3 regions of the Gottfriedia sp. NPDC057991 genome follow, and region 1 is predicted to be linked to each of the others. Evidence: riboswitches for the same ligand, from Rfam matches in the RefSeq annotation. Region 1 holds a riboswitch; each other region holds the start of a gene.
What was found. Region 1 has a riboswitch for thiamine pyrophosphate ahead of ACFVR2_RS00300 (ABC transporter substrate-binding protein). Riboswitches for the same ligand answer to the same signal wherever they lie in the genome.
Positions count from the first base shown of each region.

Region 2: linked by a shared signal. The riboswitch ahead of thiD (bifunctional hydroxymethylpyrimidine kinase/phosphomethylpyrimidine kinase) and the one ahead of ACFVR2_RS00300 (ABC transporter substrate-binding protein) in region 1 are both predicted to bind thiamine pyrophosphate.
Region 3: linked by a shared signal. The riboswitch ahead of ACFVR2_RS18280 (thiamine phosphate synthase) and the one ahead of ACFVR2_RS00300 (ABC transporter substrate-binding protein) in region 1 are both predicted to bind thiamine pyrophosphate.

Region 1 covers NZ_JBHVQN010000001.1:60,933-64,216, forward strand. Annotated here, with positions in the region: gene ACFVR2_RS00290 (RrF2 family transcriptional regulator) at 92-535, shown strand; gene racE (glutamate racemase) at 635-1,426, opposite strand; TPP riboswitch at 1,658-1,767, shown strand; gene ACFVR2_RS00300 (ABC transporter substrate-binding protein) at 1,855-2,847, shown strand; gene ACFVR2_RS00305 (thiamine-binding protein) at 2,860-3,150, shown strand; gene ACFVR2_RS00310 (ABC transporter permease) at 3,150-3,284, shown strand, end outside.
Region 2 covers NZ_JBHVQN010000003.1:277,052-280,335, forward strand. Annotated here, with positions in the region: gene cytX (putative hydroxymethylpyrimidine transporter CytX) at 1-890, opposite strand, end outside; gene thiD (bifunctional hydroxymethylpyrimidine kinase/phosphomethylpyrimidine kinase) at 883-1,689, opposite strand; TPP riboswitch at 1,825-1,935, opposite strand; gene ACFVR2_RS12840 (FeoB-associated Cys-rich membrane protein) at 2,042-2,194, opposite strand; gene feoB (ferrous iron transport protein B) at 2,213-3,284, opposite strand, start outside.
Region 3 covers NZ_JBHVQN010000005.1:370,399-373,682, forward strand. Annotated here, with positions in the region: gene thiC (phosphomethylpyrimidine synthase ThiC) at 1-870, opposite strand, end outside; TPP riboswitch at 1,007-1,121, opposite strand; TPP riboswitch at 1,358-1,467, shown strand; gene ACFVR2_RS18280 (thiamine phosphate synthase) at 1,555-2,169, shown strand; gene thiO (glycine oxidase ThiO) at 2,153-3,244, shown strand; gene thiS (sulfur carrier protein ThiS) at 3,271-3,284, shown strand, end outside.

The DNA.
Region 1 (3,284 bases):
TTGTGAATTTTTTCGAAAAAATACATAAAAGTTTAAAAAATGTTCACAATTATGCTATGATTAATTTTAAATAAAATAGTGAGGACAAGTTATGCGTTTAACAACTTATTCGGATTACTCTCTTCGTGTATTAATATTTCTAAGCTCAGAGCCTCGTGAAAAATTAGTTAAAATTAAGGACATCGCTGAAGCTTATGATATTTCTAAAAACCATTTAATGAAAATAATTTATAATTTAGGAAAGATGGGCTATATCGAAACGATACGTGGTAGAAACGGTGGAATCCGTTTAGCTAAATTGCCAACAGAAATAAATATCGGAGAAATAATCCGTAAAACTGAAGAAGACTTTAATATTGTAGAATGTTTTGAGCACGGTGGTACTTGTGTTATTACGCCCGTTTGTTCTTTAAAACATATATTTAATAACGCATTAGAACAATTTTTACAAGTATTAGATCAATATACATTAGAAGATGTTGTAAAGAACAATGCGATGCTTAAAGATTATTTTTCAAGTAGTAAAAAAGAATAAACTTTATTAAATTGAAGAGCGTTTGCAATTTAAAAAAACACAAAAACCAACAAAGGATTACTTTGTTGGTTTTCTTCATTTATTGAAGTCTATAAATTTTTATAGTTTTATATACTTTACATTTTCCATCGGTTCTTGGAATAAAGATGAAGCTATTTTACTAAAAATGGTTGGATCCCCAGTTGTAAAAAATTCGTGTGAAATGATTTCAGAGTTCGATAATATATTTTGTTGATCCAGTATTGCACTTACTTCTAAAGCTGTTTCATCGCCAGAGCTGATAAGTTGGATTGATGGTCCCATCACTTTTTGAATGATTGGACCGAGTAATGGGTAATGAGTACAACCAAGTATTAGGGTATCAATATTTGAATCAATAAGCGGTGCAAGAGTGTGTTTAACAATCTCAAATATTTCAGGTTTATTGTAGTCCCCATTTTCAACAATTCCAGCAAACTCTGGACATGCCAAACCTTCAATTAAAACTTTGTCATTAATCCGCTTTAGTGCAGAATGATATGCTTTACTATTAATAGTAGCATTCGTTCCTATGACACCGATGTGGTCATTTTGTGTTAATTTGATTGCTGCTCTGGCACCTGGGCGAACAACACCAATGACTGGGATTTGGAGTTTTTCTCGCATTTCATTTAAGACTATTGAAGTTGCTGTATTACAGGCGATGACTAACATTTTTATATCTTTTTCCAATAGAAAATTAGTCATTTCCCAAGTGAATTTTCTAATTTCCGTATATGGTCGTGATCCGTATGGACATCTTGCTGTATCGCCTAAGTATAAAATGTCCTCTTTAGGTAATTGTCTTATAATTTGTTTGGCAACTGTTAAGCCCCCAACACCTGAGTCAATGACTCCGATTGGTTTATTCAAAAAATCCCCTCATTTTACTTAATAATTTGTTGATGTAGTATATTCTTTATCCATCTAAGATTTTACTATAAGAAATGATATTTTTGTTTATCATTCTCTTTTTAAAAATGTTATAATTTCATAGTTTTATTTCGCTTATTAACTGAGTATTAAAACAATTAAACGCAAGTTAAAAATAATTCGTAAAATCAACCATTATCTGTTATATTTATGAGGAAAAGTTTATATATGAGAAAAATGTGGAGGAGCCAGTGTTGCTGGCCGAGATAGCGTCCTTAAGATGTTGACTCTTAGAACCTGATCTGGGTGATGCCAGCGTAGGGAACAGTATCTCTTTTTAGATATGTTTTTTACAGCGCATTTACGTCCGGGTTAGTATCCGGGCGTTTTTTTTTGTATAAACAAGAAACAAAAAGGAGATATAGATAATGAAAAAACTAGTAGTATTTTTAGTGGCTATTTGTTTAATGTTAACTGGATGTGGTCAAAACAAAACTGCCACTACTAAAAAGACAAAGAAATTAAAAAAGGTGACAGTCGTACTAGACTGGACGCCAAATACAAATCATACTGGGCTATTTGTTGCTAAGGAAAAAGGTTACTTTAAGGAACAAGGACTTGATGTAGATATAATCAGTCCGGGAGAAACAGGGGCAGACCAATTGGTGGCATCAGGTAAAGCAGATTTTGGGGTTTCTTATCAAGAGTCAATTACACAAGCAAGAGTTCAAAATGTACCGATTGTTTCAATTGCAGCAATTATTCAACATAATACTTCTGGGTTCGCATCACCAGTGAAAAAAGAAATTAAGTCTCCAAAAGATTTCGTTGGAAAAACATATGGTGGATGGGGTTCACCGGTTGAAAAGGCTATTTTAAAATCGCTTATGTCAGAAGAAAATGCGAATGTTAATAAGGTAAATATCGTTAATATGGGTGATGCTGATTTCTTTACAGCAGTAAAAAGAGATATCGATTTTGCGTGGATTTATCAAGGATGGACAGGGATTGAAGCAGAGCTTCGTGGAGAAAAATTAAACATGATTTATTTAACTGATTATAGTAAAAAGCTAGATTACTATACTCCAGTTTTAGCTACGAACGAAAAAATGATTAGTAAAAACCCTAAAATAGTAAAAGCATTTGTTGCTGCAGCATCAAAAGGATATAATTTTGCGATTGATAACCCAAAAGAAGCTGCATCAATTTTAATAAAGGATAATCCGGATTTAGATAAAAAATTAGTGGAAAAAAGCCAAGAATGGTTAGCATCTAAATATAAAGATGATGCAGACCGTTGGGGAGAGCAAAAATTATCAGTTTGGAAAAACTATGCAGATTTCTTAGCTGAAAATAAATTATTAGAAGGAAACTTTAAGCCAAAAGAAGCATTTACGAATGATTTCTTACCAGCGAAATAAGGAGGAGTTAATATGCAAACTACTTTAATGAGTGTCCAAATTATACCGAAAACAAATAATATTGAGGATGTTATTCCAGCAGTTGATGAAGCTATTAAAATTATTGATGAATCAGGTGTAAAATATCAAGTTCAACCATTGGAAACAACTATGGAAGGTGACTTGAAACAATTGTTAGAGGTTGTTCAAAAAATGAATGAAAGAATGATTGAAATAGGTTGCCATAATGTGATCACTCAAATGAAAATACTTTACCAACCACAAGGTATTACGATGGATGTGTTAACGGAGAAGTACCGTTAATGAAATCTAAAAATATAAAAGGATGGCAACCAATCGTTGTCATCCTGCTTTTTTTAATCTGTTGGCAGCTAAGTATTAAAATTTGGAAAATCGAATCTTGGTTATTGCCAGGGCCGATCTCAATCTTTAAAGAA
Region 2 (3,284 bases), on a different contig from region 1:
ACGATAAGGGCTATATGTTTTCCATTTAGTTTTGGAAAAATGGTTGTAACTGATATTCCGGCAGAATATGCATCCATGAATGTTGTTGTAACAGTAGCTAGGACGACGATACCTACTGCAAACAATCCTAGATTTGCACTCATTAAAACAGCAACCGGGTCTACTTCATTAAAAGCAAGTGCTGCGCCTAGCCCAATAATATACATCCAAGAGCTACCAAACATATAACCTATAAAACTACCAATTGCTCCATCCTTTGTTGTCTTTGCAAATCGAGTATAATCACTAATTAATGGAATCCACGATAGTGGCATAATGACTGATAATTCAACTGCTTCTCCAAAAGATAATCCGGTAGTGCTTGGTTGAGTTAAGATTTTATCGCTTTTAAAAATAACAAAACACAGTACAATTGTTAGAACAAATAATAAACAAACGGCTAAACTATTAAGTTTTTTTGAAGCATTTTGTCCAAAGTACAACCAGATTGCGATTAATATTCCAATTACTAAACACCAAACCCATAAGTGATCAAATTTATAATCTTTTATTGTAACTAAATTGATTGAGCGAGCTCCTGTTAAAATCATAATTGCCGTCCAGCCTAGTAACTGTAGAACATTTAAAATCGAAAACAAATAGCTACCATAGCTACCAAATGAAATTTTTGTAGATTCCATTGCTGACAATCTTTGTTGAGAACCAATGACTCCACCTAAAATAAGTAATAGTGTTCCAAGTAAATGCCCTACTAAAATGGCCGTCAAACCTTTCTTAAAACCTAGTGGTGCTACCAGTGCACCAGTCATAATTTCCGCTACGGAAACTGCCGCACCAAACCAAAGTGTTGTAAAGTTCCACTTTGTCATTTTTGCATTTTGATTAGACATGTTGAACGCCTGCCTTTTCATACAATGAGTAGAAATGATGGACAGGACCTACCCCTTTTCCGATTGAAAAGGAATGTTGAATTGCTAATGTTATATAGGTTTTCGCCTCTCTAATTGCCTCATTTAATTCAAGTTCATTTGCTAAATTAGATGTAATCGCTGAAGATAAAGTACAACCTGTACCGTGGGTATTAATTGTATTAATTCTAACGCTGTTAAAGCTTGTAAACTCCTCACCATTAAAACAAATATCGGTCGCTTCACCTTCTAGATGACCACCCTTTACAAGGACGTTCTTAGCACCTAATGAGTGAATTTGAATAGCAGCTTCTTTCATCTCGTCAATCGTTGTAATTTTTCTTCCGGTAATAACTTCTGCTTCAGGAAGATTTGGCGTAATTACAGTTGCTAGCGGAATCAATTCTTGTATTAAAGCTTCCTTTGCATCCGGACTTAATAAATCAAATCCGCTTTTTGAAACCATAACTGGATCAACTACGATTTGCTTTGGTTTATATTGCTTTAGTTTCTCAGCAATTACTTTAATCGTCTCTATTTTGGATACCATTCCAATTTTTACAGCATCTACTTCAATATCAGTAAAAATTGCATCTAACTGACTAGCAATAATCTCTGGTGTCATGTCTTGTACTGCAAACACTCCTTGCGTATTTTGAGCTGTTACTGCTGTAATTACACTCATTCCAAAAACACGATGAGCCGAAAACGTCTTTAAATCCGCTTGAATACCTGCACCACCACTTGAATCAGAGCCTGCTATCGTTAATACTTTTTTCAATTTTCTTCCCCCTATTTCATGAATAGAACTCTTTGATCTTACAGATAGAAGATGAAACTTGATTTTAAATACAAAAAAGCACAAATCCCATAAGGACCTGTGCTCGAACAAATCAATGTTATGAATACAAAAAATGTATTCTACCGTTCACTTTCCTACGCTGGCATTATCCAGATCAGGTTAAAGGGTCAAAGACTATTGTGTCTTAATCTCAGCCGACCATTTACGGCACCCCTAGTACTATTCAATTATTTAAGTTGATTACTTTATCATCTTAATTAATCCTTCTACTTAATTCAAGTATTTAGACAGATTACTTTAAATTAAATCTTTTCTAGTTAACGCTATATTTCTATTTTGAATAATTTGTATCACAATTTGAACTACAAGTTTTTGCGATTGAGCAGGAACCACATTTACCTTTTTTAGTTTTCTTTATATATCGTAAAAGTGTCCACCCTGCGTATCCAAAAATAAGAGCTCCTATTATAATATTGACAATCATAAGTAAATACTCCTTTCTTTAGTAGCCTAATAGACTCCCAACTTGATAGATCATTAGCGCTAATACATATGCAATAACTAATGCATATCCAACTGAGAAATACGTCCATTTCACTGAACCTGTTTCCTTACGAATTGTCGCAACAGTTGCAAGACATGGTACATACAATAAGACAAAAACCATAAAGCTAAATGCAGAAAGTGCAGAGAATTGTGTTGACAATATCCCTTGTAAAGAATTCGCATTCGGCACGTGATAGATGATATTCATGGCAGATACGACAACCTCTTTAGCCAAAAATCCTGTTAGTAAAGAAGCACCTGCTTGCCATGTTCCGAATCCTAACGGTGCAAGTATTGGTGTAAGTATGCCCCCAATCATTGCTAAAAAGCTATCATCCATCGAAACACCTAAACCACTTGGTCCCATGTAAGATAATAACCATATTACGACAGAACCACCAAAAATAAACGTACCTGCTTTTCGAATAAATCCTTTACCTTTATCCCATGTACTTCTAAACAAAGCTTTACCTTGTGGCATACGGTACGGTGGGAGTTCTACGACAAATAATGAAAACTCACCCTTTAATATAGTAGATGAAAAAACCTTAGCTAATATTAGTGCAACTACTATTCCGAGTATATAAAGTGAAAATACAACTATTGCTTGGTTTTTCGCAAAAAAGGCTCCAACGAATAGTGCATACACTGGTAAACGTGCCGAACAAGACATTAATGGTGTTAACAAAATTGTGAGTAGTCTCTCTCTAGGCTGTTCAATTGTTCTAGCTGCCATAACTCCAGGTACATTACAACCAAATCCTATAATCATTGGAATAAATGCTTTCCCGGTTAAACCAACCATTTCCATTGAACGATCCATTACTAAAGCCGCTCGAGACATATATCCAAAATCTTCAAGGAATGATATTAGTAAAAACAAAATAAAAATTTGTGGAACAAAGACTAAAACTCCACCTACACCGGCAACAATACCATCAAGAATAACTGCTTTTATAAAACCAGATGCATGTATTGCATTTAATCCGTTTGTTAACCAGTCTGTCACAGGTCCTGATAAAAACCCA
Region 3 (3,284 bases), on a different contig from region 1:
AAAATAGTCTACACCTTGTTCAGCTTGCTCGATTAGAGTATCTCTAAATACTTCCCAGCTTAAATCTTCAGCGATTCCATTAACCTTTTCAAGCGCCTGATAAATCGGAACTGTCCCTACTGGTACTGGAGAGTTTCGGATAATCCATTCACGTGTTGTATGAATATTCTTACCAGTAGAAAGATCCATCATCGTATCCGCTCCCCAACGAGTAGCCCATGTCATTTTTTCTACTTCTTCTTCGATTGAAGACGTGACAGCTGAATTACCTATATTGGCATTAATTTTCACATGAAAATTACGACCGATAATCATTGGCTCACTTTCAGGGTGATTAATATTCGATGGAATGACAGCTCTTCCTATTGCAACCTCATCACGAACAAATTCAGCTGAAACATTCTCTCGAATCGCAATAAATTCCATTTCAGGTGTAATAATCCCTTTACGAGCATAATGCATTTGCGTAATATTTCCATGATCCTTTGCACGTAACGGTTTTCTTTTTAACCCTTTAAATACTTCAACATTATGTTGATCTGGCTCTTTTCTATATCCATTATCTTCAGGCTTTACTTCGCGCCCTTCATACTCTTCAACATCATTTCGTTCAATCACCCAGTTTTGTCTAATCGCCTTAAGTCCCTTTCGAATATCAACTGAGCTAGCTGAATCTGTGTAAGGTCCGCTAGTGTCGTATACTCTAACTGGAGCATTTTCTTCTTCTCCAAAAGTGCCAGTTGTTGGACTTAATTGAATCTCACGCATTGGCACCTTAATGTCAGGTCTAGATCCTTCAACATATACCTTCTTACTCCCTGAAAAACTAGACATGATGGAAAAATTCATTTCATTTACAGAATTGTTCATTTGATTTCATTCCCCTTTTTAATTGGTTTAAAAAGGACGAAATCCAATTCATTTAAAGCATGAAAAAAGCCGGAATCTTATTTTTAAGACCCGGCTAAGTGTTAGCAAAACTACATTAACAATTATGAAATCATTAATGAGAAATTTCTAACTTCCCCACGCTGGTATGAACCAGATCAGGTCCTGAGGGTTAAGAAACTTAATTGCGTTTCTCTCTCAGCCCAACTAATTGGACACCCCTAGTCAATCTATTAAATTGTTCAAACTAAATATAAACCCACAAATTTAAAATGTAAATGTTTTTATTTCCCTAAATTTTTACAGAAATTCCAAATAAAAAAATTTTTTTGTTTTTTTATACTCCCAAAAATACTTGATTTCACTATACTTCAAGCCCAATTTCTGGTAATAAAATTAGACTAGTAAAAATAAATTTAGTATTGAATATTATTTTTTATATGCTATGCTAAGATTAATTTTCATACATATTCATCACTAGGGGATCCCTTGATAAGGGCTGAGAATAAAGTAGTTACTTTTAAACCCTCAAAACCTGAACAGGCTAGTACCTGCGTAGGAAAGTGGCGCACTTTAAACTTTTTTCGCGTGCATTGTAACCACTTTCTTTTTTTAGGAAAGTGGTTTTTTTGTTGAAAAAATTTTGATAATGAAAGAGGCTGGGACATGGAACTTATTGCAATTACAGATGATCAGCACTCAGTCGAAGTACTTGCTACAAAAATAATTCAAATAATCGATGCAGTCGACTATGTACATATTCGCGAAAAGTCGAAAAAGGCAATCGAGCTAATATCACTCTTAAATCTACTAAAAATAAACAAAGTAGATATGAAAAAAATTGTTTTAAATGATCGTTTAGATATCGCTATTTTCTCTAACCTATCAAATATTCACTTGCCAGGACATGGTCTTCCACTTGTTGATGTAAAAGAATATTTTCCTAATTTACGAGTAGGAAAATCAGTTCATACACTTACTGAAGCAATACAGGCAGAAAATGATAAAGCTGACTATATTATGTACGGTCATTGTTTTGAAACAGAGTGTAAAAATGGATTAACACCTAATGGGATTGAACTAATTCCAGAGATGAAAAAAACGTTAACTATACCAATCTATGCAGTCGGCGGATTATTACCTGAACATATTCAAGTTCTAAAAGAGAACGACATTGATGGTATTGCTGTAATGTCTGGCATATTTTCTGCCCGAAATCCTCTAGAAGCTGCGCTGCAATATTTTGAAAGGTGCAAATTCGCTTATGAACAAGAAATATGATGTTGTAGTAATTGGTGGTGGAATAATAGGTTGTTCCATTGCTTATTATCTAGCGAAAGAAAATATTCATGTCGCAGTTCTTGAAGGACAGCAAGTTGGACAGAAAACAACTAAGGCAGCTGCTGGAATGCTTGGTGCCCATTCCGAGTGGGATCAGTCCGAGTCATTTTTTACTTTTGCTAGAAACAGTCAATTAACTTATTTTCAACTTCAAGAAGAATTAAAAGAATTATGTGGAATTGATATTGAACTAAAAACAGGTGGCATATTCAAACTAGCTTATACAGAATTAGAAAAAAAACAATTAACTCCATTACTCACTCAAACTTCGGCACTTTGGTATAACCAGGAGGAGTTAAAAAAACAGATACCTGGCGTCCATCCAAACATAATTGGAGCAGCTTATATTGAAGACGACGTGAATGTATTACCTGTTTCTGCCTGTAACGCGTTTTGCAAGAGTGCTCAAATTTTAGGTGCATCTATATTTGAATATACTCATGTATTTCAGATTCAAAAAAATGATTCACATTATTTAATTAAAACAACAAATGGCAATTTTGAAGCAAAATCTATTGTAGTTGCAAGTGGCGTTTGGAGTAATTCATTGTTTGGGCAGCTTGGATTACATCACGAAATTATTCCCGTTAAAGGTGAATGTATCTCGGTCAGAAGTGAAAAGGTTGTATTAAAACATACTCTTTTCCATGAACAAAATTATATTGTTCCAAGGAATGACGGTCGCCTTGTCATCGGTGCTACGATGATCGATAACGAATGGAATGAGAACCCTAACTTAAGAGGGATTGAGTCATTAATACAAATTGCTAAAAAAATGCTTCCCGAAATTGAAGACATGAAAATTGATTCATTTTGGGCAGGATTACGACCGCGAACGCTCGATTATAATCCCTTTATTGGAATTCATCCCGAAGATGATCATATCTTATTTGCGACCGGCCATTTTCGAAATGGTATTTTGCTTGCACCAGCAACTGGAAAATTAATTCGAGATTTAATCCTTAAACGAAAAGTCGATCGTAACTGGATCGAAGCATTTAAAATCAATCGTTAATTTTTATGTTTTGGAGGTGTAAACACTTGGAAATACGATT